One region of the Bradyrhizobium sp. AZCC 1678 genome, then DNA from elsewhere that is predicted to be linked to it. Evidence: predicted binding sites of a transcription regulator. Region 1 holds the regulator's gene; each other region holds the start of a gene.
What was found. Region 1 encodes PhoB, which activates phosphate uptake and scavenging genes when phosphate is short. Its sites were predicted from a motif close to TGTCATNNANCTGTCAT; they were not measured.
Positions count from the first base shown of each region.

Region 2: the regulator PhoB is predicted to act here: its motif matches at 2,049-2,065, upstream of V1294_RS25705 (CorA family divalent cation transporter).
Region 3: the regulator PhoB is predicted to act here: its motif matches at 4,754-4,770, upstream of V1294_RS15700 (inorganic phosphate transporter).
Region 4: the regulator PhoB is predicted to act here: its motif matches at 3,139-3,155, upstream of V1294_RS34670 (esterase-like activity of phytase family protein).

Region 1 is NZ_JAZHSE010000001.1:1,290,339-1,298,205, reverse strand. Features, by position in the region: gene V1294_RS06105 (tripartite tricarboxylate transporter substrate-binding protein) at 1-822, shown strand, start outside; gene V1294_RS06100 (protocatechuate 3,4-dioxygenase) at 830-1,408, shown strand; gene phoB (phosphate regulon transcriptional regulator PhoB) at 1,422-2,123, opposite strand; gene phoU (phosphate signaling complex protein PhoU) at 2,135-2,851, opposite strand; gene pstB (phosphate ABC transporter ATP-binding protein PstB) at 2,863-3,684, opposite strand; gene pstA (phosphate ABC transporter permease PstA) at 3,681-4,526, opposite strand; gene pstC (phosphate ABC transporter permease subunit PstC) at 4,531-5,529, opposite strand; gene pstS (phosphate ABC transporter substrate-binding protein PstS) at 5,679-6,689, opposite strand; gene V1294_RS06065 (ATP-binding protein) at 6,831-7,867, opposite strand, start outside.
Region 2 is NZ_JAZHSE010000001.1:5,368,488-5,376,354, forward strand. Features, by position in the region: gene V1294_RS25695 (hypothetical protein) at 1-812, opposite strand, end outside; gene V1294_RS25700 (CorA family divalent cation transporter) at 1,028-1,333, opposite strand; gene V1294_RS25705 (CorA family divalent cation transporter) at 1,234-2,004, opposite strand; gene V1294_RS25710 (nucleoside deaminase) at 2,923-3,555, shown strand; gene V1294_RS25715 (methyltransferase family protein) at 3,802-4,377, opposite strand; gene plsY (glycerol-3-phosphate 1-O-acyltransferase PlsY) at 4,861-5,547, shown strand; gene V1294_RS25725 (indolepyruvate ferredoxin oxidoreductase family protein) at 5,647-7,867, opposite strand, start outside.
Region 3 is NZ_JAZHSE010000001.1:3,323,069-3,330,935, reverse strand. Features, by position in the region: gene V1294_RS15720 (error-prone DNA polymerase) at 1-262, opposite strand, end outside; gene V1294_RS15715 (Y-family DNA polymerase) at 259-1,851, opposite strand; gene V1294_RS15710 (ImuA family protein) at 1,742-2,536, opposite strand; gene V1294_RS15705 (UdgX family uracil-DNA binding protein) at 2,906-4,285, shown strand; gene V1294_RS15700 (inorganic phosphate transporter) at 4,824-6,452, shown strand; gene ppk2 (polyphosphate kinase 2) at 6,625-7,545, shown strand; gene V1294_RS15690 (M20 aminoacylase family protein) at 7,756-7,867, opposite strand, start outside.
Region 4 is NZ_JAZHSE010000001.1:7,281,615-7,289,481, reverse strand. Features, by position in the region: gene V1294_RS34675 (mucoidy inhibitor MuiA family protein) at 1-1,655, shown strand, start outside; gene V1294_RS34670 (esterase-like activity of phytase family protein) at 1,739-3,091, opposite strand; gene V1294_RS34665 (heme ABC transporter ATP-binding protein) at 3,305-4,105, opposite strand; gene V1294_RS34660 (FecCD family ABC transporter permease) at 4,102-5,145, opposite strand; gene V1294_RS34655 (heme/hemin ABC transporter substrate-binding protein) at 5,196-6,149, opposite strand; gene V1294_RS34650 (hemin uptake protein HemP) at 6,166-6,372, opposite strand; gene V1294_RS34645 (TonB-dependent hemoglobin/transferrin/lactoferrin family receptor) at 6,692-7,867, shown strand, end outside.

The DNA of each region.
Region 1 (7,867 bases):
GAGGGAATGAAGGATCAATCACTTTCATTCATCGTCGACAATCGTCCCGGCGCCGGCGGGCGTCTGGCGCTCGGCGCGCTGAAAAGCGGCCCGGCCGATGGCACGGCGATGATCCTGACGCCCGCCTCCAGCTTCGCCGTTTTTCCCCACGTCTACAAGTCGCTGGGCTATGATGCGTTCAAGGATTTCGCTCCCGTCACTACAGTCTGCTCCTTTCCATTTCTGATCACCATCGGTCCGATGGTGCCTGCCGACGTCAGGACGCTGGCCGATTTCGTGAAATGGTGCGCGGCTAATCCCAAGCAAGCCACCTACGGTACGGCGGCGGCCGGGTCGATGCTGCACTTCACCGGCGTGAGCCTGGCCAAAGCGGGCAGGTTCGAATTCGTGCATCTGCCCTATGGCGGCCCCGGCGGCATTCAGGATCTGATCGGCGGTCAAATCGCCGCTACGATCTATCCAATCGGCACTGCACTGCCGCATGTGCAATCCGGCGCCATAAGGGCACTGGCGACAACTGGATCGCAACGATCCCCGCTGCTTCTCGATGTGCCGACGGTTCGGGAGGCCGGATATTCCGCGCTGGAAGCCAACGAGTGGTTTGGCGTCTTCGTTCCGGCAAATACGCCTGCCGGAACGGTGAACCGCCTCAATGAGGCGATCCGCGCGGTGGTGAACACCGACGCCTTCAAAACGGCCTTGGCCAAGCTTTCCGTAGATCCCGCCGGCCAAACGCCGAAGGAATTTGCGCAACTGATCAAATCCGATTTCGACCGCTGGGGCCCAATCGTCCAGGCCTCCGGCTTTACGCCAGAAGATTGAGGGGGTCATGGACAACTCAACGGGCACGCGGCTGCACCGGACACCGGACCAGATTCTCGGTCCCTACTTCCCGACCGGGCAGACGCCAGCCTCACAAGCCGACCTGACCTCGGTCAGGGGTTTCGAAGGGTGTGCGCAGGGAGAAATCATCGAGGTCACAGGGAGGGTGCTCAATCTCGACGGCGAACCCGTTCGCGGGGTACCCGTCACGATCTGGCAGGCCAACACTTTTGGCCGCTACGTGCATGCCAACGACCTCAATCCCGCGCCGCTCGATCCACGCTTTGTCGGTTGCGTCGGCATTCTATCTGATAACGACGGCGTCTATCGGATCAAAACCGTCAAGCCTGGAGCTTATCCCGCAGGTCCAGATTGGATGCGCCCGCCTCATATCCACTTCGAAGTTCACGGCCGATTCGAGCGGCTGATCACCCAGATGTATTTTCCCGGCGAGCCGCTCAATGCCTGCGACAGGCTGCTCAACGCTGCGCTGCGTCCCGATCTGCTGATTGCAGAGCCACTTCCATCGGAAGATGGAGCAGACCATCGCGTTCTGAATTTCGATATCGTTCTTGCGCGGGGCTGACTTCGGTCGCGCCCTACTCCACCTTCGCAAACCTGTCATCCAGCGCATACCCCGCGCCGCGCACGGTGCGGATCGGGTCCTGTTCGCGGCCCGGGTTGAGCAGTTTGCGCAGGCGGCCGATGTGGACGTCGACGGTGCGCTCGTCGATATAGATGTCGCGGCCCCAGACGCTGTCGAGCAACTGCTCGCGGCTGAAGACGCGGCCGGGATGCTCGAGAAAAAATTCCAGCAGGCGATACTCGGTCGGGCCGAGATCGATGGAGCGGCCCGAACGCGCGACGCGGCGTTTTTCGCGGTCGAGTTCGATGTCGCCATAGGTGAGCACGGTGGCGAGCCGCTCGGGACTTGCCCGCCGCAACAGGCCCTTCACCCGCGCCAGCAGCTCCGGCACCGAGAACGGCTTGACGATGTAATCGTCGGCGCCGGTCGCCAGGCCCCGCACCCGCTCGCTCTCCTCGCCGCGTGCCGTGAGCATGATGATCGGCAATTGCTTGGTCTCCGGCCGGGCGCGCAGGCGGCGGCAGAGTTCGATGCCTGACAGCCCCGGCAGCATCCAGTCGAGCACGACGAGATCCGGCACGCGCTCCTTCAGCCGCGTATCGGCGTCGTCGCCGCGGGCGACGGTTTCGACGTCATAGCCTTCAGCGTCGAGGTTGTAGCGCAACAGCGTGGTCAGCGCTTCCTCGTCCTCGACCACCATTATGCGCGCGCTCATTCTTGTATCCCTCAGCTATTCGGTATCGTGGTCGCAAACGTCGTCATGTCGCCCTTGGGGCGCTGGTCGAGCATCTGCTGTCCCTCGATCATGTAGAATACGGTTTCGGCGATGTTGGTGGCGTGGTCGCCGATCCGTTCGATGTTCTTGGCGCAGAACATCAAATGAATGCAGAACGAGATGTTGCGCGGATCTTCCATCATGTAGGTGAGAAGTTCGCGGAACAGCGAGGTGCAGATGGCGTCGACTTCCTCGTCGCCCTTCCAGACCGCCATCGCCGCCGGCAGGTCGTGCGCCGCATAGGCATCCAGCACCGACTTGACCTGCGACTGCACCAGATCGGTCATGTGCTCGAGGCCGCGGATCAGCTTCAGTGGCTGGAAATCGTTCTCCAGCGCGGCAACCCGCTTGCCCATGTTCTTGGCGAGGTCGCCGATCCGCTCCAGATCGGTGGCAACCCGCATGGCGCCGACGATTTCGCGCAGGTCGATCGCCATCGGCTGGCGCCGCGCGATGGTCAGCACCGCGCGTTCCTCGATTGCATGCTGCAGGCGGTCGATTTCAACGTCGGCAGCGACAACGCGCTTGCCGAGCGCGACGTCGCGGCGGATCAGCGCATCGACGGATTCGGTGATCATGCGTTCGACCAGGCCGCCCATCTCGGCGACCAGGCGGGTCAATTCCTGAAGATCGCTGTCAAATGCCTTGGCGGTGTGTTCAGAAGCCATGTGTTATCTCCTCAACCGAACCGGCCGGTGATGTAGTCCTGGGTGCGTCGATCGCTCGGCGAGGTGAAAATCTTGTTGGTGTCGTCGAACTCGATCAGCTCACCGAGATACATGAAGGCGGTCTTGTCCGAGACGCGGGCCGCCTGCTGCATGTTATGGGTGACGATGGCGATGGTGTAGTCCTCCGCCAGCTCCTGGATCAATTCCTCGATCTTGGCGGTCGAAATCGGGTCCAGCGCCGAGCACGGCTCGTCAAACAAAATCACCTCGGGCCGCACCGCGACCGTGCGCGCGATGCAGAGCCGCTGCTGCTGGCCGCCGGACAGTGAGAGGCCCGAGGCGTTCAGCTTGTCCTTGACCTCGTTCCACAGCGCGCCGCCGCGCAGCGCCTTCTCGACCCGGCCATCCATCTCGGACTTGGAGATCTTCTCATAGAGGCGGATGCCGAAGGCGATGTTTTCGTAGATCGTCATCGGGAACGGCGTCGGCTTCTGGAACACCATGCCGACGCGGGCCCGCAGCAGATTGAGGTCGAGCTTGGGGTCGAGGATGTTGGTCTGGTCGAGCATCAATTGCCCGGTCGCCTTCTGGCCGGGATAGAGATCGTACATCCGGTTGAAGATCCGCAGCAGCGTGGACTTGCCGCAGCCGGACGGGCCGATGAAGGCGGTGACGCGGTGGGTGCCGAGCGTCAGGTTGATGTTCTTCAGCGCGTGATGGTCGCCATAGTAAAAGTTCAGGCCGCGGGCGGTCACCTTGGGCGCGGCCTCGGGCAGCGCCACCTGCGGAACGGGCCCGCTCGCGGAACTCACGGATACGGAGAGATCGGTCATTTGGATGTCCTCTCGGCGCCGAGAATGCGCGCGCCAATATTCAGGGCAAGTACGGTGAGCGTGATCAAGAGCGCCCCGCTCCAGGCGAGCTGTTTCCAGTAGACATAGGGGCTCTGCACGAAGTTGTTGATGGTGACCGGCAGGTTGGCCATCGTCTTGGTCATGTCCAGGCTGAAGAACTGGTTCGAAAGCGCGGTGAACAGCAGCGGCGCGGTTTCACCGGCGACGCGGGCGGTGGCGAGCAGCACGCCGGTGATCAGGCCTGAGCGGGCCGCACGATAGGCGATCCGCCGGATCACCAGCGAGCGCGGCAGGCCGAGCGCGGAGGCCGCCTCGCGCAGCGGATTGGGCACCAGCCCCAGCATGTCCTCGGTGGTGCGCACCACGACGGGGATCACGATCACGGCGAGCGCCAGACAGCCGGCAAAGGCCGAGAAGCCGCCCATCGGCACCACGATGGCGCCGTAGATGAACAGGCCGATAATGATCGACGGCGCGCTCAGCAGGATGTCGTTGATGAAGCGGATCACCGAGGTGAGCCTGTCGTGCTTGCCGTATTCGGCGAGGTACGTGCCGGCGAACAGGCCGAGCGGCGCGCCGATGCCGACCCCGATCACGGTCATCATGATCGAGCCGATGATGGCGTTGCGCAGGCCGCCATCGGTCGAACCCGGCGGCGGCGTATCCTGGGTGAAGACGGCAAGATTCAAGCCGGCAAGGCCGTTGTAGAACAGCGTGAACAGGATCAGCGCCAGCCAGGTCACGCCGAACAGCGCAGCTCCCAGGCACAGGAACTTGATGATGATATTGTTGCGGCGGCGGGATGCGTAAATCGGGTTCATGGTGCTAGTTCCCCGCCTTCTTTTCCAGCCGCATCAGCATCAGCCGCGCGGCTGCGAGCACGAAGAACGTCAGAACGAACAGCAAGAGACCAAGCAGGATCAGGCCGGATTGATGCAGCCCGTCGCTCTCGGCGAATTCGGACGCGATGGCGGCTGAGATCGTGGTGCCCGGCGCGAAGATCGAGGACTGGATCTTGAACGAGTTGCCGATGATGAAGGTGACCGCCATCGTCTCGCCGAGCGCGCGGCCAAGCGCCAGCATGATGCCGCCGATCACGCCGACCCTTGTGTAGGGGATGACGACGTTGCGGACGACTTCCCAGGTGGTGCAGCCGACGCCATAGGCCGCTTCCTTCAATACCGGCGGCACCGTCTTGAAGACGTCGACCGAGATTGCGGTGATGAAGGGCAGCACCATGATCGCGAGAATAAGCGCAGCGTTGAACAGGCTGAGATAGGAAGGGGGACCCGCGAAGATCGTGCCCAGCACGGGGACGCCGTCGAACACGCTGATCATGAAGGGCTGGAAGGTGTTGGCCAGGAACGGGCCCAATATGAAGAAGCCCCACATGCCGTAGATGATCGAGGGAATGCCGGCGAGCAGTTCGACCGCAAGTCCAATGGGGCGGCGCAGCCAGATCGGGCAGATCTCGGTGAGGAAAATCGCGATGCCGAGGCCGACGGGAATGGCGATCATCATCGCGATCACGGAGGTGATCAGCGTGCCGTAGATCGGGCCGAGCGCGCCGAGAACAGGCGGATCGGCCGACGGCGCCCAGCGCTGCGTCCACAGGAAGGCTACGCCATATTCGCGGATGGCGGGCCAAGCGCCGACGATCAGCGAAATGATGATGCCGCCCAGGATGAGGAGAACCGAGATCGCGCAGGCGCGCGTGATCCAATAGAAGGTGACGTCGCCGAGCTTGAACGCGCTGAGAGCCCTTGCGCGATCATAAGGTCCGGCAGCCTCCATTGCGTCGCTATCAACCGCCATTTCTGCCACGCCCAATCCCCTTTACTATAGCCCAACGACCCGGACTTCGGTGCACGGCTTTTTCGGCTCGCGCATTGTTCTTGCCTCTCCTGTCCCGAGAGGGGTGCTCAACCCGGACACCCCGGGTTGAGCGATCGTGTTGCGAGGCGCAGGCCCGATCAGCTCTTGATCTCGGCCGACCAGGTCTTTTCGATCAGCTTGACGACCGATTCCGGCATCGGGATGTAGTCGAGTTCTTCGGCCATCTTGGCGCCCTTCTCGAACGACCATTTGAAGAACTTGATGGCTTCCTGGGACGCTGCCTTGTCGGTTGCAGCCTTGTGCATCAGGATGAAGGTCGCTGCGGTGATCGGCCAGGAGGCTTCGCCGGGCTGGTCGGTAAGGATCACGTAGTAGCCGGGCGCCTTGGCCCAGTCGGCGTTGGAGGCGGCCGCCTGGAACGCTGCGATGGTCGGCTGCACGGTCTTGCCGGCCTTGTTGATCATCGCCGCATAGGTCAGCTTGTTCTGCTTGGCGTAGGCATATTCGACATAACCGATCGCGTTCTTGGTCTGGCCGACATTGCCGGCAACGCCTTCATTGCCCTTGGCGCCGACGCCGGTCGGCCATTCGACCGCGGTGCCCATGCCGACCTTGGCTTTCCAGTCGGCGCTCGACTTCGAGAGGTAGTCGGTGAAGTTGAAGGTGGTGCCCGAACCGTCGGAGCGGCGCACCACGGTGATGGCGTCAGCCGGCAGCTTCAGCTTCGGATTGAGTTTTGCGATCGCAGCATCGTCCCACTTCTTGATCTTGCCGAGATAGATGTCGCCGAGCACTTCGCCCGAGAGCACGAGTTCGCCCGGCTTGATGCCTTCGAGGTTCACGACCGGCACGATAGCGCCCATCACCATCGGCCACTGCACCAGGCCGTCCTTCTCGAGCTGCTCATGCTTGAGCGGCGCGTCGGTAGCGCCGAAGGTCACGGTCTTGGCCTGGATCTGCTTGATGCCGGCGCCGGAGCCGATCGACTGGTAGTTCAGACCGTTGCCGGTCTCCTTCTTGTAGGCGTCCGCCCACTTCGAATAGATCGGGAAGGGGAAGGTGGCGCCCGCGCCGGTGATATCGGCAGCGAAGGCCGACGTCGAAGCGGCGACCAGGCCGGCAGCGACGATTGTCCTGAGGAAATTCATGGTGGTCTCCATCTGGTGAGCGAAGCGCCTGTTGCGCCCGATCGCGCTCACGTGCCGCTCATCTAGGAGCAGTCGATAGAGCTTTTACGAAGGTTCGATGACAGTTGGATGACACAACCAAGCAATTGAAATTGCTTGGATTTATGACGCTGACGGGGTCTTGGTCTGGGGAAAACAGGCGGTAAAGACCGCGCCGTTTTTGGGCACGCTTTCGATTAAAAGCCGGCCGCGATGACGGTTAAGAATATGTTTCACCAAGGATAAACCGAGCCCGGTTCCGCCCTGCGCGCGGCTGTCGCCGACATCGACCCGGTAGAAGCGCTCGGTCAGCCGCGGCAGGTGTTCCGGGGCGATGCCGGGGCCGAAATCCCGGACCATGATACGTACTTCCGGCGCGCCCTCGCTGGACGTGGCCTGGGTCAGGGAGACGATCACCCGCCCACCGGACGCGCCATATTTGAGCGCGTTCTCGATCAGGTTTTCGAACAGCCGCAGCAGTTCCTCGCGGTCGCCCGCGATGGTCACCGGCGCTTCCGGCAGGTCGATCTCGATCGCGACCTGACGCTCCCGGGCGAGCGGCTCCAGCCCGTCGGCGACCTGGCGAATAATCGGCACGATATCGACTGACGCGTCGGGCCGGACATGGGCCGACAATTCGACCCGCGACAGCGAAAGCAGATCGTCGATCAGCCGCGCCATTCGCGTCGCCTGCGTATGCATGATCGACAGGAAGCGTTCGCGCGCCTTGGCGTCCTCCTTGGCAGGACCCTGCAGCGTATCGATGAAGCCGGACAGCGCCGCGAGCGGCGTCCGCAGTTCGTGGCTGGCATTGGCGACGAAATCGGCACGCATTTCCTCGACCCGCCGCAGCGGCGTCTGGTCGTGGAAGGTCATCAGCATGCATTTCTCGGTGCCGCCGAACAGCGTCGGCACCGGCACCGGCGTGATGATCAGTTCCATCCAGCGGTCGACCGGCACCTGGTCGTGGTAGCTCGCCCGGCGCGGTTCGGTGGTCGCGATCGCCTCGCGCAGCGCGGTGATGATTTCGGGCGAGCGCAGCGCGAACTGGGCGAGCTCGTTCTTGCGCAGCGCAGGCGCGAGCTGGGCGGCCGCTGCGTTGAGATGGATGACGCGGCCGGCGCGGTCGAGCAACACGGCCGGATCCGGCATGCCGGCAA
Region 2 (7,867 bases), 4.1 Mb from region 1:
AAGAGTTTCTCCAACAGCGCCGCCGACCTGATCTGATTGGCGTAGGTGAGATCGCTCTTCGGTGCCGAGGCTTGAAGCGTCAGCGCGTAATAGACCTGCGCCTCGTAGTCATCAGGATAGGTTTGCGCCACCCTCTCCATCGCGGCACTATAGGCTGCCAGTCGGGCATCCACGGCCACCTTGTCATGATCGCGGAAATAGACGCCAAGGGCATCGATCCAATCGCGCTCCCGCTGCGTCTTCGCACCCGTTGCCTGCGCTTTTTCGATTGCTTCCCAACCCGCCTGGGCCTCGGCTCGCGTCGGCGTAGTGGCAAGGGTGTTACCGAGGCGATCCATCGCCACGCCCCAATACGCCATGGCGCAAGTGGGGTCCTGCTTCAGGATCTCTTCGAATTTGCGGCGGGCAATCAAGAACCAGTACGAATGGAGCATGGCGACGCCGCGGTCGAACTCGACTTGCACAGCTGGGTCGCAGGAGGTAGCGAAGGTTACCTTACCGAGCTTGTCGTCTTGCTGGCCGATTGCGCCGCTGATGAGCGCCGCACTGATCAGGCCGGCGGCAAATAAGGTTCGTCCCGATTTCGCGTTCATCGTGAGTCTCCTCTGGGCCTTGCGAGTGATCGTCCGTAAGCTTGAGTGATCAGATACCTCTCTGTCCCTCATTCTCCAGTTTCGACCTATTGCCCTGTGTCCGTGCGTTACACGCACCGGCCACTGCGCGGCACTTGCGCGTGCAACCAGTCTTGAATGAATGTGCGATGCTTGCTGTTGAAGGCACCGACGTCGCCCCCAATCACAGGATTTCGGCACGTCTATCTGGCGCTGATCGACCGAAGTCTAACTCTCTTTCCACGCCCTCGAAAGAGCGGAGAGTTGAGTAGCGGAATGTGCACAAAGGCGGGCATTTGACCGCAGCTTTGGATCCATAGGTTCCGCGCCGGGGTGGGCGGAGCGAAGCGTGCCAGCCGGGGCGATGCCTGCTTCGCGGGCATGACGGCAGAGGCTCGTGTCACACCATGATCGGCCTACAGCGCCTTGGTCCGCCTGAGCAGCCACCAGGTCAGTCCTCCCGCGGCGATCACCAGCAGCAGCGCGTACCAGGTGCCGCCGTCGCCGCTCTGGAACGGCATGTCCTTGGTGTTCATGCCGAAGAAGCCGGTGACCAGCGTCGAAGGCAGCATGCACGCGGTCAGGACCGACAGCGTGAACAGGCGGCGGTTGGTGATCGCGGTCATGCGGCCGGCGATCTCGTCCTGCAGCAGCCGCGCGCGCTCATAGACCGCGCTGAACTCGTAGTCGAGCGCGTCGAACTTCTGCGCAAGCTTGCGCATCGCCGACAGCAGGGTTTCGGATTCGACGTCGTCTCCAGGCGGTGAAACAGCGCCCGGATCTGCGAGAGCTGCCGCCGCGTGCGGATTGCTTGCAGGCGCACGCGGCCGAGCCGCAATCGCTCTTCGTCGATCTCGTCGTGCAGCACATGATCCTCGACGATGTCGAGCTCGTCGCCGAGGCCCGCCGAATAGCGTCCGATCACATCGGCGAACTGGTCGACGATCGCATCGAACAGCGACACCGGCGTGGGAAACTTGCGGCCGCTATCGATCGCACGCCGTGTCAGCTCGATCGCGCGCAGCGGCTTGCGCCGGGCGGTGATCATCAGCCTTGACGAGATCGCAAAGTGCACCCGCAGGAGATCGTCGCCCTCCTGCATGAACTGCTGATGCAAGTCGGGCAAAACGCCGGCGATCTCTTCATTGAAGATATCGAGGCGGATATGCTCGTCGGCATCGAGCAGGGTCTCACGCGCGACATCGGACAGCGACGCACTCCTGGCGAGCCAGTCGTGGCAGCGACGGTTGGCCAGGTTGAAATGCAGCCACAGCCAGCCGTGCGGATCGGCGAGTTCCGCATCGAGGTTGGCGACGTCGAGCTTCGTCGCGGAGCCGTCGCTCGCGAAGCGATAGGCGGAGATGATGCCGATGTCGGCGAGGGGCTGGTCCATCCGCTAACCCGTTGCTGGTGAGAAGCGGGCCATGCGTCAACGCAGTGACAAGCTGATGGCGACTACACCCCATCGAAGCTCTGGAGACAAGCTTTTGATTCAATTGAGCAGTTCATCGGGCGTGCGGTCGCTGATCTTTCTGAAATTGGATCGCAAGCCGTTGCATAGCTCCCCGGCCAGATCTGCAATTCTCGCCATACAGTGGGGTATTGCCCCAAAGGGCAATGCGCCTCCTACGATGTTTTGGTAGGCTAGAGCAGCCTGACAAGGACTCGTCGTGTCTGAACCTCAAAAGTAACGTCAGGCCGTCGCTTCGGGCCGGCGTTGAACGTGCCCGATTGAACCGCTGCGCTGGTCGAAGGCGTCGTCAGCCGCATCTGAACGACAACGCGAAGGAGCCGACAACTTGACTTAAATGGAGCACCCGAATGACACACATAATGCGAGCGTGTTCAGTACTCATTGCGGTCACGCTAGGCTTGGTAGCAGTAGCGACGCCGGCACCTGCCCAGAACCAATGCGTGGTGTCGGGATCACCGCCAGCAGGCTGGGGCTTTAACTCGATCGGCTATATCATGATCGCTTCCAGGGGCAGTTGTTTGTTTACCATCAATATTTCGGGCGAAATATTGAGTTCGAGAGTTTCACAAAGACCGGCGCACGGGAAGTTGCAAAGGCTCAACAGGTCCTCTTACGTATACACATCGCAGGCAGGATATAGAGGCAGCGATGCTTTCTCCGTTCAAGCGACAGGCAAGAGTCCGACCAGTTCCGGCACGTCAGTAGCTACCGTTAACGCAACCATACAATAGTCGTTCTAACCCTCCGTCAGGATGATCGCCCGCTGTGCGAACCATAGCGGGTGGTAAAGCGGCGCCGATGTGCTGCAAAAGTCAGTGCCATAACCAAGTCAGTGCCATGAACAAGCATGATTCAGAAGCATTCGATATAGCAATGATGCGCCGCTGCGTTGCTCTGGCACAATCCGCGAGTTCAAGGAGGGAATACCCGTTTGCAGCCGTCATCGGACGACGAGGCGAATTCATTTGCGAATCGTTCAATATGGTCAGAAACGAACGAGACGTTACGCGGCACGCTGAGATGGTCGCGATTTCTTCAGCTCAGAAAAAATTAGGGTCAACGAGCCTTGATGAGTGCACGATCTATTCAACTATTGAGCCCTGCGCGATGTGTTCTTACGCCATCCGGGAAAGCAGGATCGGCAGAGTGATATTCGGCCTGCGATCCCCGGTAATGGGCGGTAACTCACGATGGAATATTCTAACCGATGCCGGTTTGTCCTCAACATTGCCGGAGGTGTTTGCTTCCCCGCCCGATGTCGTGTCAGGATGTCTGCACGACGAAGTTCAGAAGGTTTTTCAGAAGCGGAATCCGTTCATTTGGGAATTCGTGAAAGCTCGAAGGATATTTGTAGATGGCTCCGGAGATGATCTCGCCGGGACTTTAAAAGGCAAGATACGAATTGGGCGCGGCTCGCGCCTTGCAACTTGGGCAAGGGTTTTAGTTGTTGATCGCCTTTGGCGCGGTTAGGATTCTTCACATCCGCTGATGACTCTGAATTGGTTTGTTGGGTCTGTCCCTCTTGGATTGTTGTCTCCGACGCGGCTCTTAGCGCGCCTCAAGGGCGGCATAGGCTACGCATGAATGGGAACTTCGCCGTCGCTGCGGCTTCGAGATATCCATAGTCCGGAGGTCAGGCAGAAGGTCACGGGCCGAGGTTCGCGATTATTCTTTGCCGCATCGCGTAACAGTTAATCGACACGTCGTGGGCAGGGTCTAGAGAAGGTACGGGATGATCATCTTGGTTCGCTGTCGATAGACCTCGAAGCGCTCGCCAAATGTACGGCTGAGCAGTTTCTCCTCCGCGCGGGCGCGCCAGGCCAAGGTCGGGACGATCCCCGACAGCGCAATAAAGAGAGCCGGCCAGCTGCCGAAGGCGAGCGCTTCGCCCATGACGAGCAGTGCAAGGCCCAGATAGATGGGGTGTCGCACGAGGCGATAAGGGCCGGTTGTGACGAGGCCGGTGCTCTGATCTGCTTTGGGCGCGAAGCTCCAAGCGGCACCGAGCTCGGCCCGGCATCTGACGACGAGAGCGGCGCCCACTAGCGCAAGAAGGGACCCTGACAGCGCCAGCAGCAGTGCCGTGAAACCGGCGGGGCTGCTGGAAAAGATCAGAAGCGAAAGGAAGAACAGGCCGAAAGCAGTGAGGTTCGCCACCAGCGGTGCTCGGTCGCCACGATCCTGACGTGCTCGCGTCTTGGCTTGTCCGCGAGACCAGCTGACTGTCAACAATGTGAGTCCCGCAAAGGCGAGCAGGGCGACGATACGCAGGACGATGGTCAGTGTTAACATTTCTTAGGCGCCGAGTCGCATCAGATAGAGCGCGATGGGTAGCAGTAGTATGGAGAGCACATAGCTCACCGCAAGGGCAGCGACCGGCCGGTTCCAAGCATTCTTCGGAATGAATATCATTCCGCCCTTCTCAAAAGGGTGTCTAGCATTGTTCAGCGTGAAAATTCCGCTGCCTTTCATAGGATAGAAGGCTCGTCCATCCGCAAGTGTCGGTGGATCGGAATGCCCCCACCGACCGGCACCTGCCGGGACCCAAGGTGAGAGTTGTCGGAGCCTATGGCGGGGCAGACCTTGATGCAGTGCGTAGGTGGGCAAAGCGAAGCGTGCCCACCGTTGACGCCGCGAATGTTGATAGATGGTGGGCACGGCGTTTGCGCCTTTGCCCACCCTACGGACTGAATCCGTCTACAATGACTCAGGACGATCAAAAAGGTAGACGACCAAATGATGATCGCCTGAAATCAGAGCGTCGAGGTGAATCCCATGGTTTTCTGGATAGCGAGCGTGGTTGGATTGGCGATCGCCTATCTCTTCGGTTCTACGCCCACGGGCTATCTGGCGGGGAAACTGCTCAAGGGCATCGATATCCGGGAGCATGGCTCCAAGTCCATTGGAGCAACGAACGTATTGCGGACCCTGGGGAAATGGCCTGCGTTGGTGGTGCTCCTGGTAGATGTGCTGAAAGGTGCGGCGGCGATCGTCTTTGCCCGCTGGTTTTATCCCTGGTTCTATGCATTGCCGTCCGTCACGCCACCGGCAGCGCTTGATCTGCAAACCTGGGTGCCATGGGCTGTTTGCCTGGCCGGACTTGCCGTGTTGATGGGGCATGGCCGTTCGATTTGGTTGAATTTTACAGGCGGCAAATCCGCTGCGACGGGGCTCGGCGTGTTGCTGGCGATGTCCTGGCCGGTAGGTTTGGGTGCTGCGACGGTTTTTGGCGTTGTGCTGGTTATTTTTCGGATTGTTTCCCTTGGTTCGATGCTGGCGGCGTTGACGGCGATCGCCCTCGTCTGGGCCTTGGAGCAGCCGACGCCCTATCGGTTACTGGTGATGGCAGGTGGCATTTACGTGATTGCGCGCCATCGTGCCAACATTCAGCGGCTACTGGCTGGGACAGAGCCACGCCTGGGGCAAAGCAGCCCAGAAGCGAAAATGGAATCGCAAATTTAGAATCGTGGGGTGGGCAAAGCGAAGCGTGCCCACCATTGCGAGCGGAATGCTTGATGGTGGGCACGGCGCAAGTGCGCCTTTGCCCACCCTACGGCAGCCCTACTCCGCCGCGATCTGGCGTGGCGCGGGCGGCGGGTTGGCGAGATCGGCTGCCAACTGCGCGTAGCGGGCCTTGGCGTCCTGCACCGCCTTCTCCTTCACCGGGCCGTAGCCGCGGATGCGGTCGGGCAAGGACAGGAGTTCGACGGCAGTGTCGTGCGTTAACGGCGACAGCAGGCCGAGCACGGTGGCGACGTCTTTCTCGTAGCCTGCGATCAGGTCGCGCTCGAGCTTGCGGTCGGGGCTGTAGCCGAAGATGTCGAACGGCGTGCCGCGCAGGAAGCGCAGTTTTGCCAGCGTCCGGAATACCGGCATCATCCACGCGCCGAACGCGCGCTTCTTCGGGCGACCGAGTGCATCAAGGCCGCCGCCGAGAATGGGCGGCGCGAGATTGAAGTTGAATTTGAATTCGCCTTCGAACTGGTCACGGAGCTGCTTTTCGAAACGGCCATCGGTGAACAGCCGTGCGACTTCGTATTCGTCTTTGTAAGCGAGCAGCTTTGCGTAGTTGATCGCAACCGCCCGCGGCAGCGCTTCGCCATAGCCGCCATCGGTGGCCGCATCGCGCACGCGCTTCACCAGACCCCGATAGCGCTCGGCGAGCGCGGCATTTTGATATTCGGCGAGGTGCGCGCTGCGATGGGCGATGATTTCCTCCAGCGACATCGCATCCAGCGTCTTCGGCGCGACCGTCTCGTCCTGGCCCTTCATCATCGCCTCAAGCCGCGCCGGATCGGCAGCGGCGAGACGGCCGAGCTGGAAGGCCTGCGTGTTCATCTTGATCGAGACGCCGTTGACCTCGATCGCCTGCAGAATAGCCTTCGCCGACAGCGGCAGCAGACCCTTCTGATAGGCGTAGCCCAGCATCATGATGTTGGTGGCGATGGAGTCGCCGAGCAGCGCTTCGGCCGGCTTGGTGAAATCGTAGAACGACGAATCCTTGCGCAGCTCGGTCTCCAGCACGTGGTTGACCTTGCGGCTCTGGAAATTGAAATCGCGGTTGAGGATGAAATCGGCGGTCGGAATGACGTGGGTGTTGATGACGCCGACAGTGCGGCTGGCTTCGCAGAGCGTGATGGTGTCCTTCGCGGCCGCCACCACCTCGTCGGCGGCCATCAAGAGGTCGGCGGTGCCGGTGACGATGCGCGAACAGGTGACGTCGGCGGTGTGTTCCGACAGACGGACATGGCTCAGCACCGCGCCACCTTTTTGCGCGAGGCCGGACATGTCGAGGATCATGCTGGCCTTGCCTTCGATATGCGCGGCCATGCCGAGCAGCGCGCCGATGGTCAGTACGCCGGTGCCGCCGACGCCGCCGACGGCGATGTTGTAGGGCCGCTCCAGCGAGGGAAACGAGGCCGGCTCGGGCAGATCATCGAGGCTTGCGTCACCGAGGCTTGCCGGCGCGCGGCGGCGCGGCTTGCCGCCGTCGATGGTGACGAAGGACGGGCAAAAGCCCTTCAGACACGAATAGTCCTTGTTGCAGGTCGACTGGTTGATGGTGCGCTTGCGGCCCATCTCGGTTTCCAAAGGCTCCACCGAAATGCAGTTCGACTGCACAGAACAATCGCCGCAGCCTTCGCAGACGGCCGGATTGATCATGACGCGACGCGCCGGATCTTCCATCAGGCCGCGCTTGCGGCGGCGGCGCTTTTCGGCGGCGCAGGTCTGCACGAAGACGATCGCCGAGGTGCCCTTCAGCGTGCGGCAGGTTCTCTGGACAGTGTCGAGTTCGTCGCGATGCGCGACCTTGACGCCGGGGGCGATGTCGGAGGCCGGATAGGTGCCGGGATTTTCCGAAACGAGATAGATATTGCGGATGCCTTCCGAATGAAGCTGGAAGGTGATCTGCTGCGGCGACAATTCGCCGTCGACACGCTGGCCGCCGGTCATCGCGGTCGCATCGTTGTAGAGAAGCTTGTAGGTGATGTTGGCGCCTGACGCGATCGCCTGGCGGATCGCGAGGCTGCCGGAGTGGAAGTAAGTGCCGTCGCCGAGATTGGCGAATACGTGCTCTTCCTTGGTGAAGGGCGCGACGCCGACCCACGGCACGCCCTCGCCTCCCATATGGGTGTAGGTCTCGGTGTTGCGGTCCATCCACAGCGCCATGAAGTGGCAGCCGATGCCGGCAAAGGCACGGCTGCCTTCCGGCACCTTGGTCGACGAGTTGTGCGGGCAGCCCGAGCAGAAATAGGGTGTGCGGGTGACGGGGGCGACCGCC
Region 3 (7,867 bases), 2.0 Mb from region 1:
GAATATCGGGCGTGCCGTCGATAAAGACGAGGCGAGCGCCGATCAGAAGCTTTGGCTTGTGCATGACCTCGGGATTGTCGAGTTCCTTGTACGCGCGCACCACGCCGGCCAGCGTGTTGTGGTCGGCGATGCCGATGGCGGGGATGCCGAGCTCGCTTGCCTGATGCACATAGGCGCGCGGATCGGAGCCGCCGCGCAGGAACGAGAAATTGGTGGTGATGCCAATCTCGGCATAGCCGGAAATGTCAGCGGGGCGTTTCATGCGAACAGCCCGTGCACGAACCATCGGACTGATGCGGGTTCGCTCTCTTCGTCGGCCAGTTCGCTTTCATAGAGCCCGTCGCGAAAGATCCAGAAACGAAGCCCCGCTTCATCCTCGATGCGGAAATAATCCCGCGTCGGCCCATCGCCGTTTTGCTTCCACCATTCCATGGAGATGCGTTCGGGCCCCTCCACCCGCACCACCGCATGCGTCACGCGCCGCCAGGTGAACTGATGCGGCGGGCCGTCGGGCACGGTTGCGAACGGCACGTTGATGGGCTCCGGCCTGTCGAACAGCCGCAGGGGCCGCAGCGGCGGCTCGCTTTCGATGCGCTCGGGCCAGGCGGCCTGCGCAGCCGCCGCCAGATGATGCTGCGCTGTTACGGCCAACACGGCGCGCTCTGGGATGTGGGTATCCTGCGGCAGGTGCACGACGACACGCTTGCCCCCGATGCGCGCGGCGATGCGGTCGATCAGCGCGGCCAGTTCGTCATTGTCATGCACGTTGGCGTCGAGGTCGCGCTGCTGCTGCACCACGATTTCGGTGCGGCTGGCGGAAAGCCTGATGAGATCGAAGCCGAAGCCGGGATCGAGGGGATCGTTGAGCGCATCGAGCCGCTCGCGAAACAGGCGGTCGATCACTTCCGCTTTCGTCACCGGACGGCCGGTATCGACCGGGATCGTGCGCACCGCCCCGTCAGTGCGGAAAAAACTTGCTTCCAGCCGCCGCGCGCCCTTGCCTTGCTTGTCCATCGCCGTGACCAGCATGGCAGCGAGCGCGGACAGGTTCATCGCGATCACGGTGTCGGTGGCGACCGGTTCGGGAAAGCGTTTTTCGACGATGTAATCCGGCAGCGGCTTTCGGGGACTGATCGGCGCATCGCCCTGCCCCAGCGCCTGCTCCAGCAGCGTGGTGAAGCCTGCGCCAAACCGCGCCGTGATCTCGTGACGTCCGCGCGAGGCGACGTCGCCGATGGTCTTCAGGCCCGCGCGGCGCAGGCCGCCGGTGATGGCGTCACCGGCGCCGAGTGCGGATACCGGCAGCGGGCTGACAGCCTCGGCCTCCTCGCCATCAGCAACGATCTTTCCGGAAGTCTGGCGCGTCAGCGTCCGGGCGCAGATCGCGGTCGAGGCGATCGCGGCGCTGACGGCAAAGCCGCGTCGGCTCAGCGCGCCGCTCACGGTCTGCAGCAACGCGCGCTCGCCGCCGAACAGGTGGGCGCAGCCGGTGATGTCGAGATAAAGCCCATGCGGCGGATCGAGCGCCACCAGCGGCGTGAAGCGGTCGCACCAGTCGGCGATGTCGTCGAGCGTCTTGCGGTCGGCGACCTCGTCGGCGTCGAACACCGTCAGCTCGGGACAGATCGCGCGAGCGTTGGCGAGCGGCAGGCCGATCGAGAGGCCGGCGTGTACGGCCAACTCATCAAGCGCATAAATCAGAATGGCGTTATGCTGTTTGGCGACGACGACGCTGGGGGTTTTATCCAGCGCGTCGCCGCTGCCCGAAAGCTTGCGCTTGATGCGGTCGATGGGCAGGCGTGGCAGCCACAGGCTGAGGATACGCCGACGGTTCGCTGAAGAGGCACTCATCACATTTCCATTCCATGATCCAGCGGCCGACCGGGCCATGACGGTTACGAACCAGTTGCGCGTCGAACACCGGCGCGCCCCACGCGGTCCATGGAGCAGAAGGCGGCGAATGCGCCGCGCGCACGATCCATCTTGTCTCCGCGGTCGAGGGCCGCGGCTCCGCCGCCACCCGCAGCAGCAGCGCAGTGACGCCGGAGGCCTGCGCCGCCAGCGTGAGCTTGCGGCTGGCGACGAGATCGAGCTGGCGGGCCTGCCCCCAGACTTCCAGCACGACGGCGCCGAGCGCATCGCAGGCCACCGCGTCGGCGGCGGTCCGCAACGCGGCGTCGGTGTCCGGCGCGCGCACCGTCACGAGCAGCCGCGGATCGAGACCCAACTCGCGAAGCCCGTTCATCGACAGCGCGCCGGATTCAATTTCCGAAAAATCCTGCCGCACCCAAACCAGCGGCCGGCGCGGCGATACCCTTCCCGCCAGCCCTGCAATGAACCCCGTGGCCGCCGCGCTCTGGCGGCCCTCGGCGAACACTTCATGCACCGCTGCGACCGCAAGACCGCCGCACAGCGTCGCATCCGCGGCCGCATGGCCAAGCGCGACCTTGTTGAGGTCATGCGCATCGCCATGCGTCTCGATCCGCTCGATGCTCCCGCGCAAATTCGTAAGCGTGCTTGTGCGTGCGGTGCTCATGCCCCGCTCCTTAAGAAAATTTGGCCTTTACCGCTTTTTCCTAGTGAACCCGCGGCCGGCTCATTTGTTCATGATATGTTCTAATATAAAGCTAACCGGCCCGACAGAGTCAATCGAGATCGACGCTCAGCCGATTCATGAATGGAATCAAAGGGATTCAACGATGGCCGTACAACGTAAGCTGGAAATCCTGGCGCATGCCAACCCCGCACGCGGCATCCCAAGAAGAAAGGCGCTGCCGAGCACTTGCGAGCCTCGAAGGATGACAGGAACGCGGCCCATCCTTCGAGACGCCGCTTACGCGGCTCCTCCAGCGACAACGGCAAAGCCGTTGCGCGGGGATGACAGCGAAGTACGTGGAGTAAGCAAATGCACCACATCACCCTCGACAGCGAAACCGATTTCGATGGCTGGCGGAAAGCCGCCCGCGCACTGGCACTGGGCGATGTGAAACCCTCCGATGTGAGCTGGCGCGTGACGGGCGATGCGCCCGAACTGTTCGAGCCGGCGGCGGCGCCGCTCGAGCCGCCACATGGCACGTTCAACGTACCTGCCAAATTCGTCGAACTGGCTGAAGTCGCGATCCTGCACCGCAACCCTGAGCGGTTTGCCCTGCTCTACCGTCTGCTGTATCGGTTGCGAATTCATCACGACGTGCTTGAACTCGCAACCGATCCTGACGTGGCCGAGGTCGCCGCGATGGCAAAGGCCGTGCGCCGCGACGAGCACAAGATGCACGCCTTTGTCCGCTTCCGCGAAATCGGCCGCGAGCACAAATCGCACTTCGTCGCCTGGTTCGAGCCGGAGCATCACATCGTCGAACTGGCCGCGCCGTTCTTCGCGCGGCGCTTCGCCGACATGCCCTGGTCGATCCTGACGCCTGACGTCTGCGCGCATTGGGACGGCCATGCCGTCTCGATCACACCCGGCGTCGCCAAGAGCGAAGCTCCGACCGCGGATCGGCTGGAGGAAACCTGGCGGAGTTATTACGCCAGCATTTTCAATCCGGCCCGGCTGAAAGTGCAGGCGACGAGTAAGGAGATGCCACGGAAATACTGGCGGAACCTGCCGGAGGCCTCGTTGATTAACCCCCTGAAACCGCCCAAAGCAAACGACACGGCGAGCGAAATGGCCCGCAAACAGGCTGACGATATTGAGATGCTGCGCGAGGAAGCCGCCGATTGCCGCGCCTGTCATCTCTACAAGGATGCGACGCAGACCGTATTCGGCGAAGGCCGGCAAACGGCGCGGATCATGCTGGTCGGCGAGCAGCCCGGCGACAAGGAAGATATTGCCGGAAAACCGTTCGTAGGTCCCGCGGGTCAAATGCTCGACCGCGCGCTGGAAGAGGCCGGGATCGACCGCCGCACGGTCTACGTCACCAATGCGGTCAAGCATTTCAAGTTCGTGCCGCGCGGAAAGATCCGACTGCACCAGAAGCCGAATACGCCGGAGATCAAGGCGTGCCGGCAATGGTACGAACGGGAACTCGCCGCGATCAAACCCGAGTTGGTGGTGGCAATGGGCGCTACCGCAGCGCAAAGTGTGTTCGGGAAAATTACCCCGATCAACAAGAACCGCGGCCGCCCGATCGATCTCGACGACGGCACCAGGGCGCTGGTGACGGTGCACCCGTCCTATCTGTTGCGATTGCCGGACGCCGAGGCCAAGGCGCGGGAATACCGGCGCTTCGTCCAGGACCTCAAAATAGCCGCCGACGTGCTGCGAAAATCAGCACATGCGGCCTGAATTCCGCCAATCCGGCAGCCGCAATTATTGGTGAAATATAACGGGAAAAATTGACAATTCCATCTGCAACCATTAATTGATAGAAGACACAATCGCATTCTCAAGGGAATGTGGGACGTCTGGTCACGCCATGACGCTCCCATACGGTCGACGCGCTGCGCGGTCCACTTCAGCCCCGGCGCCGTGCAGCGCGCGACCCACTCTTCCGCCGCGAAGCCGACCATACGAGAGGCGACGGCATGAGGAAACGGTGAGAGGTAGCGGCGCGCAATCCCTCGGCCGCACGCGACCGGAATAGTTCAATCCGCATTGCTTCAACCCGCATTGATAAGGACGGGAACTGCGCCATCGCGCGGCACCGCCTCGCCAATGGCCCAACGATTCCAAGGAGAAGCATCCGGCGCCAAGGCATACGCCCGCGCCGACGCGCCTTGCATCGTCTGCCCCCAGGCCGAGCCAATCGCTGCCTGTCATCCAACCTTCAAGTCCCTCAGTCAAAAATGCTCCCTCAGTCAGTTTATTTCGGCGGGGTGTCAGAATGACCGATGTTGCTCTCAATCCATCGATGGGCGACGCGGCGCCCGTCCAGCCGGCCTCCCGGCCGAACCTCGACAAGGGTTTCAATCCGCTGACCATGATCCTGTTCTGCGGCATCCTCGCCGCCGGGCTGCTGTACGTCGCCTACAGCATCTACGCCGACATCGACGCGACCGGCATGCGGGTCACCGCCTACCTGCCCTATATCCTGCTGTTCGTGGCGCTCCTGATCGCGCTCGGCTTCGAATTCGTCAACGGCTTCCACGACACCGCCAACGCGGTCGCGACCGTGATCTACACCCATTCGCTGCCGGCGGAATTCGCCGTGATGTGGTCGGGCTTCTTCAATTTCCTCGGCGTGCTGCTCTCCTCCGGCGCGGTCGCCTTCGGCATCGTCTCGCTGCTGCCGGTGGAATTGATCCTCCAGGTCGGAAGCAGCGCCGGTTTTGCGATGGTGTTCGCGCTGTTGATTGCCGCCATCGTCTGGAATCTCGGCACCTGGTATTTCGGCCTGCCGGCATCTTCCTCGCACACGCTGATCGGCTCGATCATCGGCGTCGGCATAGCCAACGCGCTGATGCGCGGCCGCGACGGCACCTCGGGTGTCGACTGGACCAAGGCGACCGAGATCGGTTACGCGCTGCTGCTCTCGCCGCTGTTCGGCTTCTGCATGGCGGCGATCCTGCTGCTGGTGCTGAAGTTCGTCGTCCGCAATCCGGCGCTGTATGCCGCGCCCGAAGGCAACAAGCCGCCGCCGCTGTGGATCCGCGGCGTCCTGATCGCGACCTGCACCGGCGTCAGCTTCGCGCACGGCTCCAACGACGGCCAGAAGGGCATGGGCCTGATCATGCTGATCCTGATCGGCACGGTGCCGACCGCCTACGCTCTGAACCGTGCCCTGCCGGAATCCCAGGTGGTGCAGTTCCAGAAGACCTCGGAAGCCGCCTCCAAGGTGATCGCCGCCAAGGGCGCCGGCCATAGCATCATCGGCGACCCGCGGCCCGCGGTGACGCAATACGTCGCCGCCCGCAAGATCAGCGAAGGCACCTACCCCTCGCTGGCCGTGCTGGTGAAGGATATCGGCGACCAGGTCCAGAAGTACGGTTCGCTGAACAAGGTGCCGGCGGAAGCCGTCGGCAACACCCGTAACGACATGTACCTGACTTCGGAAGCGATCCGCTTCCTGATGAAGGACAAGGAAAACGACCTGAACAAGCAAGAGGTCGACATCCTCAAGGCCTACAAGGGCTCGCTCGACTCAGCCACCAAGTTCATCCCGCTCTGGGTCAAGATCGCGGTGGCGATCGCGCTCGGGCTGGGCACCATGATCGGCTGGAAGCGCATCGTCATCACCGTCGGCGAGAAGATCGGCAAGTCGCATCTGACCTACGCGCAAGGCGCGTCCGCCGAACTTGTTGCCGCCTCGACGATCGGCGTCGCCGACGTGTTCGGCCTGCCGGTTTCCACCACCCACGTGCTGTCGTCCGGCGTCGCCGGCACCATGGCAGCCAACGGTTCCGGCCTGCAGATGGCGACCATCCGCAACCTGCTGATGGCATGGGTGCTGACGCTGCCGGCCGCGATCTGCCTGTCGGCAGGCCTCTACGTGCTGTTCTCGAATCTGTTCTGAGTATCGGCGGTGCGATCGGGTCGCTGTCATGCGGGCAGCCTCGACAGGTAGCGGAAGGCCGGAACCAAACTCCGGCCTTTTGCTTTCCGCAAAGTGCCCTGACCGATGATACGGCAGGACACCGACGTTCGCACACCATGCGAACCCAATAGTTCTGCAGCTGGAGCCCGCCATGACCAAAAGGCCCCCGAATGGCACCATCCACGACCGCATTCAGGCGGAAATGCTGGATAGTTTCGATGAGGAACTGGAACTTGAAATCGACGACGATCGTCTCGATGCGCTGACCAATGAATTTGCCGACCATACGGAAGAAGAGACGATCGATCGGCGCGTCTACTTCAAGGAATTATTCCGTCTGCAGGGTGAACTGGTAAAATTGCAGACCTGGGTGCAGCACCACAAGCTGAAGGTGGTGGTGATTTTCGAGGGGCGCGATTCCGCCGGCAAGGGCGGCGTCATCAAGCGCATCACCCAGAGGCTCAATCCGCGTGTCTGCCGCGTCGCGGCGCTTCCGGCGCCGAACGAGCGGGAGCGCACGCAATGGTATTTCCAGCGTTACGTTTCGCATTTGCCGGCCGGCGGCGAGATCGTGCTGTTCGACCGCAGCTGGTACAACCGCGCCGGCGTCGAGCGCGTGATGGGTTTTTGCACTGAAGACGACGTCGAAGAATTCTTCCGGTCGGTGCCGGAATTCGAGCGTATGCTCGTACGCTCCGGAATCATCCTCATCAAGTACTGGTTTTCCATCACCGACGAACAGCAGCATTTGCGCTTCACGATGCGGATCCACGATCCCCTAAAGCAGTGGAAGCTCAGCCCGATGGATGTGGAATCGCGCAGCCGCTGGGAGCAATACACCAAGGCCAAGGAAGCGATGCTGGAGCGTACCCACATTCCGGAAGCTCCCTGGCACCTAGTCGAGGCAGACGACAAGAAGAAGGCACGGCTGAACTGCATCGCGCATCTGCTCGAACAAATTCCCTACCAGGAAATCAAGCAGGACCGGGTGGTTCTGCCGGCGCGGGTTCGCAACCCGGAATATAGCCGCGGACCGATACCGCCCGAAATGTACGTGCCGGCGCGCTACTGAGTGCCGCCGGACCGTAGACGGTAGCGCCGGGACACGGCTGGGATTTTAGCCGTGTCTTTGTTTGTTCATCCGGGCCCTGAGGCGCCCTATCGGCATCTCAAGTCGCGGCTGAGCGGCAAATAAGGAAGGCCCGTACTGGAGATACGGGCCTTCTTTGATATGCATTCGACTTCACGTACGATGGAAGTTCAAGAGAGGAGCGAGGCGCCCTTACGCCGCGGCCAGCTTGTTCTCGACCAGCTTGATCCAGTACGAGGTGCCGTACACGATCGCCTCGTCGTTGAAATCATAGGCGGGGTGATGGAGCCCTGCGCTGTCGCCA
Region 4 (7,867 bases), 6.0 Mb from region 1:
CGAGCCTCGTCTTGCTCACGGCGCTCGGCGCGGGTGAGGTGCGGGCGGCTGAGTTGGCCGCCAGTTCGGCGGTCGATGCCGTCACCGTCTATCCCGATGGCGCCAGCGTCACGCGGATTATCTCGCTCGATCTGCCGGCGGGCGAGAATTTCGCCGTTCTCAAGGATTTTCCGCTCGCGCTGGATCCGTCATCGCTCAGGGTCGAGGGCGAAGCCGGCGCAAAACTCACGATCGGCGCGATCGACGCAAAACCGCCGCGCGCGGCGCCGCCGGTCAACCTGCCCGAACTCGACAAGCGCATCGAGGCGCTGAAGGACGAGCGCGCCAACTTGCAAGGCGCGATCGATGCCGCGACCGCGCGGCGCAAATTCGCCGAGCGATTTGCGGATACCTCTCCGACCGGCATCGGCGACAAGGGTGAGGCGCGGCCGATTTCCGAATGGCGCGCGGCCTTTGCCGCGGTCGGCGATGAAATCGCCAGCGCCGACGCCGCGATCCGCGACGCCGGGCGCAAGCAGCGCGAGCTCGACCGCGAAATCGCGCGTCTCGAGCAGGACCGGGCGCAGAAGCCGCCGAGCAGACTGGAAGTCCGGATCGAGCTCGCGGCAGCCGCCGCGACGAAAGCGACGCTGCGCGTGACTTATGCCGTGCGCAACGCGCGCTGGACGCCGCTCTACGACGCCCGTCTCGACACCGGCGCCAAGGACCGCAAGCCTGCGCTCGAACTGGTGCGCCGCGCCGAAATCACCCAAAACACCGGCGAGGATTGGTCCAATGTCGCGCTCAGCGTCTCGACCGTGCGCACCGCGCGCGGCGGCAACGTGCCCGACCTGAAGTCGCTCGTCGTTCAATACCCGCAAGTACCGCGCCCGGTGGCCGCGGGCTCCGTATCGGATACTGCGATGAACTTGGCTGCGCCAGCTCCGGAGAGGTCGAGGCAGTTCCGCGCTAGCGGGGGGAAAGCCGAGGAGCCGGTGATGGAGAAGGCGGCCGAGCAACAGGCCGCGGCTGACGTCAGCGGCTTCCAGGTGGTGTTCAAGATTCCCGGTCGCGTCAGCCTCGGCGCCAGCGAAGGCGCCAAGAGCCTGCGCGTCTCCACCGCGACCATCGCGCCCGATCTCGCCGTGCGCGCGGCGCCGGTGCTGGATCCGACCGCGTTCCTGGAAGCAAGTTTCAAGCAGACCGAGGACGCGCCATTGCTGCCCGGCCGGGTTTCGATCTATCGCGACGGTGTCTTCGTCGGCCGCGGGCTGATGGCCGCCGCCAGCAAGGATGAAACCGTTCGGCTCGGGTTTGGCGCCGACGACAAGATCAAGATCGAGCGCACCGTCGTCAAACGCAACGAGGGCTCGGCCGGCCTGATCGTGACGACGTCGAAGACCGATGAACGCGCGTTCAAGACCAATGTGCGCAACGGCCATGATTTCCCGATCCGGATCGCGATCGAGGATCAGTTGCCGGTCAGCGAGAACGAGGACATCGTGGTCGAGATGTTGCCGTCGACGACAGCGCCGACCGCGAGCAACATCCGCGACAGGCGCGGTGTGCTGGAATGGGCTTTTGAGGCGAAGGCGGGCGAGGTCAGGGACATCAACTTCGCCTGGCGGATACGCTGGCCGAAGGACAAGGGCGTGGTGATGGTGCCGGCGGGGTAGGGCGCTCTGTGCTTATGCGGCAGTGCTCGCCACGGACTTCTCCCTCTCCCCGTTCTTCACGGGGAGAGGGAGAAGGGGCAGCGTCACTTCGCCTTCAGGAACTCACCCACTTCCAACAGCACGAACTCATTGTCGTCGGCCTTATTCGGATCGCGGCTCGACGAGAACGGCAAATTGTTGTCGTTGCCGACGATGATATGGGTGTCGTCGACGCGGTCGACGTTCTCGATGGTGAAGAACGGGAACGTCAAGACGGCGTCGTTGAGCGGCTTGCGCGCCTTCTTGTCGGGATCCTTGATCTTCATCAGGTCGATATAGGCGATCTTGCGCACCGGCTTGCCGACATTGGCGTCGGAGAATTCTACCTTGTAGACGCGCTTGAATTTGGCGAGGTCGGGGAAACAGTTTTCGCCGCGTTGACCCTGCGGGCAGGCCTTGTCCGCGGTGCCTTCGCCGTTGTCGCGCTCGATGATCAGGCCGCTTGACGCGTCGATCATGTTGAAGTCGCCGATGGCGTTGCCGTTCTGCTCGAACGCATAGTGCCAGTAGCGGCCGGTAAATTTTCCGGCGGCAACGTCGAATTCGAGAATCCGCGAGGCTTCCTTGCCGTCGACCTTTTCAAAATCCTTCTTCTCGGTATCCCACAGCGGGCCTTCCAGCAGGCCGTAGAGGAACTTGCCGTCCTTCGACGCGGCAAAACCTTCATAGCCCTTGGAGCGGCGCAGATTGACCGTGGTGTAGCTCGCGCCGGGTGCGCCCGGCGACTGCACCGACCAATGGTCGGGCGAGCGCACCGGCTTGCCGTCAGCCATGGTGTCGAACACGGCCAGGATCTTGCCCATCCTGTCGGCCTTCAGCACATACGGCCCGAACTCGTCGCCGATCCAGAAAGTGTCGCCGATGATCTGAAAGCCTTCGGTGTCGAAGTCGGCGCCGGTGAAATAACGTTTTGCGGTGTCCTCATGCAGGATGCGGAACGGCACCTTCCTGTCGGGATCGTGCAGGAAGATGGTTTCCTGCCGCTCGATCTTGCCGGTCGCCCAGTCGATCTTGTGGCGGTTGAGATAGAGCATCGAGTCGGCCGAGTTGTAGCGCGAGCCCATGCCGTTGTCGGTGAGCACCCAGAACGAACCGTCCGGCATCACCTTGATGCCGGAATGGCCCTGCAGCGGCTGGCCCTTGAACGGCAGCGATACGCCGGTCGGCCGCTCGTAGGATTTGCCCATCACGCTGCCGACGGTGTCGACGCGCTTGCCGGTGGTGTATTTGCCGGTGGTTTTGAGATCGTCAGGCGCGTCCGTGGGCGCATCGATGAAGCTCTGCGCCGGCAGCACGGCGTGGCCCTTCAGCGTGGCGGGAAACTCCCCTTCGCCTTGGGCGAAGGCGGCGCTGGCCAGAAATATCGACGCGACGGAGCAGAGCAATGACACGCGCATGGCGGACCTCCTGTGAATGATGGCGCGCTGTGTCTTGCGGAGCGGCTGTTACAGTTGGCTGACAGTTCTGTGAAGAACCTGTAACGCCGTTGGATAAGCCTTGCGGCGTTATGCCGTCACAGCGTTTTCCAGCGAAGCGGGCCCCGGTTCGCGTCAAGAAAACGCGTCAAAACAAAAACCTAGAGCCGGTTCTGATTCAATCAGAACCGGGCTCTAGGGCGGGCCTGCGGGCCGCATGGTTTGCGGCAGCAGGAACGGCACGCCCTGATCGGTGTAGTCGATCGTGACGTCTACCTCAAAAATCCGGCGGATGGTCTCGGCCGTGATCGCGTCAGTGCGGCCGCCGTCGACGGCGAGCTTGCCGCGATGCAGCAGCACGATCCGGTCGGCGAAACGCATCGCCAGATTGAGGTCGTGCAGCACGGCGATGACAGCCGTGCCATTCTGAGCGCGCCCTCTTGCCGTCTCCACCAGATCGATCTGGTGGCGCATGTCGAGGCTGGAGGTCGGCTCGTCCAGCAGCAGCAGGCCGGGGCCGTGCTGTTGTTCGCCGCAGGCGAGCTGCACCAGAACGCGGGCAAAATGCGCGCGTTGCTGCTCGCCGCCGGAGAGCGTCGGCAATTGCCGGTGACTGAAATGCGTGAGTCCGACCTCGTCGAGAGCGGCATCGACCAGCCGTTGCGCGGCGGCGCGGCCGGTGTCGCCTGCGCCCATATGGACGATCTCCTCGACCGTGAACGGGAAGGTGACGTTGACATGCTGCGACAGCATCGTGCGGTGATAAGCGAGCTGTCGCGGTGGATAGAGATGGATCTCGCGCTGCTTCAATTTGATCTGCCCGCGCGTCGGGCGGAGATCGCCGGACAGCATCCGCAGCAGGGTCGATTTGCCGGCGCCGTTGGGGCCAACGATCGCGACCATCTCGCCGGCTGCAATTTTCAGATCGATGCCGTCGACCAGCGTGGCGCCCCCGACCACCATCGAGATCGATTGCGCTTCGAGAATCGCGGTCATAGCGAAACCAGCCCGCGCTGGCGCAACAGCATGCCTAAGAAGAACGGCGCACCGATCGCCGCCGTCAGGATGCCGATCGGCATTTCCGCGGGCGCCACGATGGTGCGGGCTAGCGCATCGGCGCCCACCAGCAGCACCGCACCGAATAGCATCGAGGCCGGCAGCAGCAGCCGGTGCGCTGGGCCAATTAACAGCCGCAAAAGATGCGGCACCACGATGCCGACAAAGCCGACGACGCCGCAGACCGAGACCGCAACGCCCGTCATTGCCGACACCAGCACGATCGAAATCCGCTTCAAGCGTTCGACATCGACGCCGCTGTGAAACGCCTCGGCCTCGCCCAATACCAGCACATCGAGCCCGCGCGCGATCGAGACGCAGGCGATCAAGGCGAGCCCCAGCACCGGCGCCAGCGTGGCGAGCTTGGGCCAGGTTGCGCCGCTCAGCGAGCCCAGCATCCAGAACGTGATGTCGCGCAACTGGCGATCGTCGGCGATGAACACGAGTAACCCGACGCCGGCATTGGCGATGGCGGCAATCGCAATTCCCGCCAGCAGAAAGATCGCAATCGACGTCCGTCCCGAGCGGCTGGCGATGGAGTAGAGGATGATCGTCGTTGCCAGCGAACCGATAAAGGCTGCGAGCGGCAACAATTGATTCTGCATAAAGTGGAGGCTCTGGCCGAACCGGCTGTCGGTGAATACGATCGCCGCGGCGGCCGCGAACGCGCCGCCGGAGGAAACGCCGACGAGGGCAGGATCGGCCAGAGGATTGCGAAACAGCCCCTGCATGATCGCGCCGGATGCCGCGAGCAGAGCGCCCACCATCGCCGCCGCAGCAATCCTCGGAATCCGGATCGACCACAGCACGAGTTGGTCGCGCGCGAGCGTTGGACCGGGGACGGCGTCAGCCCACAGCCCGAGCGCGGCCGGCAGCCGCGCCAGCGGAATGCCGGCGGCGCCCATGGTGAGTGCGACCAGCGCCGCACCGGCAAGTGCCGCCAACAGACAGAGGAGGGTCAGCGAAGCAGGAGGGCGCAACGCGTATCCGCTGCGGCGCTTCGCCCGTTCCGTGCTGTCGGATAGCGCCGTCACTGCCGGCAGTTTGCGGAGAGTGCCGCCGGCTTGAATTTCTCGGCCTGCGGCGCCAGCGCCGGATACAGCTTGATCGAGAGATCGCGTGCGGCTGCCGCCGTGCGCGGCCCGAAGCCGAGCAGATAGAGGCCTTCCATGGAGATGAAGCTCTTGTTGGCCGCGACGGGGGTCAGCGCAAAGGCGGGATGGACGTATACGGCTTCGGCGTCCACCGAGTCCTTGCCGCGCTGGATCGACAGTACCACGTCGGGCTTTGCAGCCACGATCGCCTCGTCATTGATGATCTTGTAGCCGTCATAGCCATCAATCGCGTTGACGGCGCCGGCCATCGCGATGATTTCGTTGGCGGCGGTCTTCTGGCCCGCGGCCATCGCCCGGCCGTTCAGCAGTGACATCACGAACATCACGCGCACCGGCTTGGTCACCTTGGCGCGCAGCTCGCGCAATTGCGAAAGATCGCCGGTGACGACTTCCGTCAGGCATTCGGCCCGCTTGTCCGCACCCATCGCGTGGCCGACCAGCTTGATCTTGTCGATCAGGCCCTGTTCGGAAAAGGTTTCGGGCACCAGCACCAGCGGCACGTTGGCCGCCTCCAGCACGTCCATGGTTTCCTTCGGCCCGGACCCCTGTACCGCGAGCACCAGCGAGGGATTGAGCCCGAGCACGCCCTCGGCCGAAAGCTGCCGCATGTAGCCGACATTCGGTTTGTCGCGCAGCGCCGCGGGCGGATAGAAGCTGGTGGAGTCCACGCCGGTGAGGCGGTCCTCGAAGCCCAGCGCGTAGAGGATTTCGGTGATCGCGCCGCCGATCGAGACGATCCGCGCGGGATCTGAGATCGTGACGTCGCGGTTGCGGGCATCATGCACCGTAATGCCTGCGGCGAGCGCGACGTTGCCGAGCAGGAAGCAGCCCGCGGCGGCCGACAGTGCGAGCATGCGACATAATGTCATTGCCGGTTCACCTGGTTCACTTGGTCAGGATCAGCTTGTTCTGCGACGTCAGCCGCAGGCGATAATTGTCCTCGCCGTGCGCGATGATGATTTCGCGCTCGGTCGCGAACAGCTCGCGGCTGTCGATCCGGCTGCCGTTCATGGTGAGAAGGCGTCTCGCAGACGGCGGATTTTCGGCATGTTTTCCGGCGCCTCCGACATTGTCTCCTGAAGGTGCCGCCATAATTGCTGTGGTGTCCCAATGTTCCCGACTAGCTGCTTGTATAATTTGATCGACGCGCAATCCAACTGCTGCACTTTACAATCGATATAAAGTGCGCCGTGCCGTCATTGACCAGTTCCGCAACGCGGCGTAACCAAGATCAACGCGATACGAGCGGGGGTGCCCGGTCGCGAAAATCGTTAGCCAGCAAGCAGCCGCGCATCACCGCGGCGCCCGCCAGCCAAACCCAAGAGAAACAACAGGTTGGGGCAGTATGGCTTTCGGGGTCAGGCATTCGCGCGCCTTGGTTTTGGGCGCGTCGGCATTTTCGTTCGCATTGATGTCGTCGAGCGCAGCGTTCACGCAGGCGCTCGAAGCGGAGGCCGTCACGCGCTCTCCCGAGCAGAAGAAACAGAAGCAGGCCAAGCGCCAGCAAGCCAAGCCGCAGCAGGATACGCAGGCGCCGGCGCCGGTCATGAACGCGCGGGCGCAGATCGGCGCCGTGCCGGTGCAGTCGCTCGATGCGATCACGGTGGCGGCGTCGAAGACCGAGGAGCGCGCCATCGACGCGCTGGCGCCGGTCAGCGTGGTCACGCTGGAGCAGATCCAGGGCCTGCAGCCGAACCGGCTGTCCGGCATCCTCTACCAAATACCTGGCGTGTCGGTCCAGGAGCGCGGCGACGATCCCTCGACCGTCATCAACATCCGCGGCCTGCAGGATTTCGGCCGCGTCGCGGTCGTCGTCGACGGCGCGCGGCAGAACTACCAGCGCACCGGCCACAACGCCAACGGCTCGTTTTTTCTCGATCCCGAGCTAGTCGGCAGCGTCGATGTGGTGCGCGGCCCGACCGCGAACATCTACGGCTCCGGCGCGATCGGCGGCGTGGTCTCGTTCCGCACCAAGGACATCGATGACGTGGTGCGCCCCGGCGAGCGCTGGGGCGTCGACATGACCGGCTCCGGCGGCACCAACAGTGCTCGCGGCCTCGGATCGATCTTCGGCGGCGTCCGCGCCGATCCCAATGTCGATGTTTTCGGCGGCGCGGTCTACCGCACGCAGGGCAACTACAAGGACGGCAACGGCACCGAGATCGGCAATACCGGCAACGAGATCGCGGCCGGCCTGATGAAGCTGACCGTGCGCCCCGCCGATGGCCATGAGATCAAGTTCGGCGCCATATTCCAGGATTATCAGTACAGCATCGGCCAGTTCAATCGCGGGCCGACGACGACCGCTGCACTGCGCGCGCTGAACCAGGGATCGTCGGTCTATGCGTCCGATGCCAAGAACTACACGGGGACAGTCACCTGGAAATACAGCAAGCCGGATGACAATCTCTGGGACTGGAATATGTCGCTCTACGGTAACCGCACCGACAATGACCAGATCAAGACCGCCCACCTCAGCACGACGCCCTCGACCTATTGCGGCGGCGGCTTCGGCAACAACGTTTCCGGCTGCGTGGGTGACAAGCGAGGCTACGTGCTCGATACGCTCGGGATCGACGTCTACAAT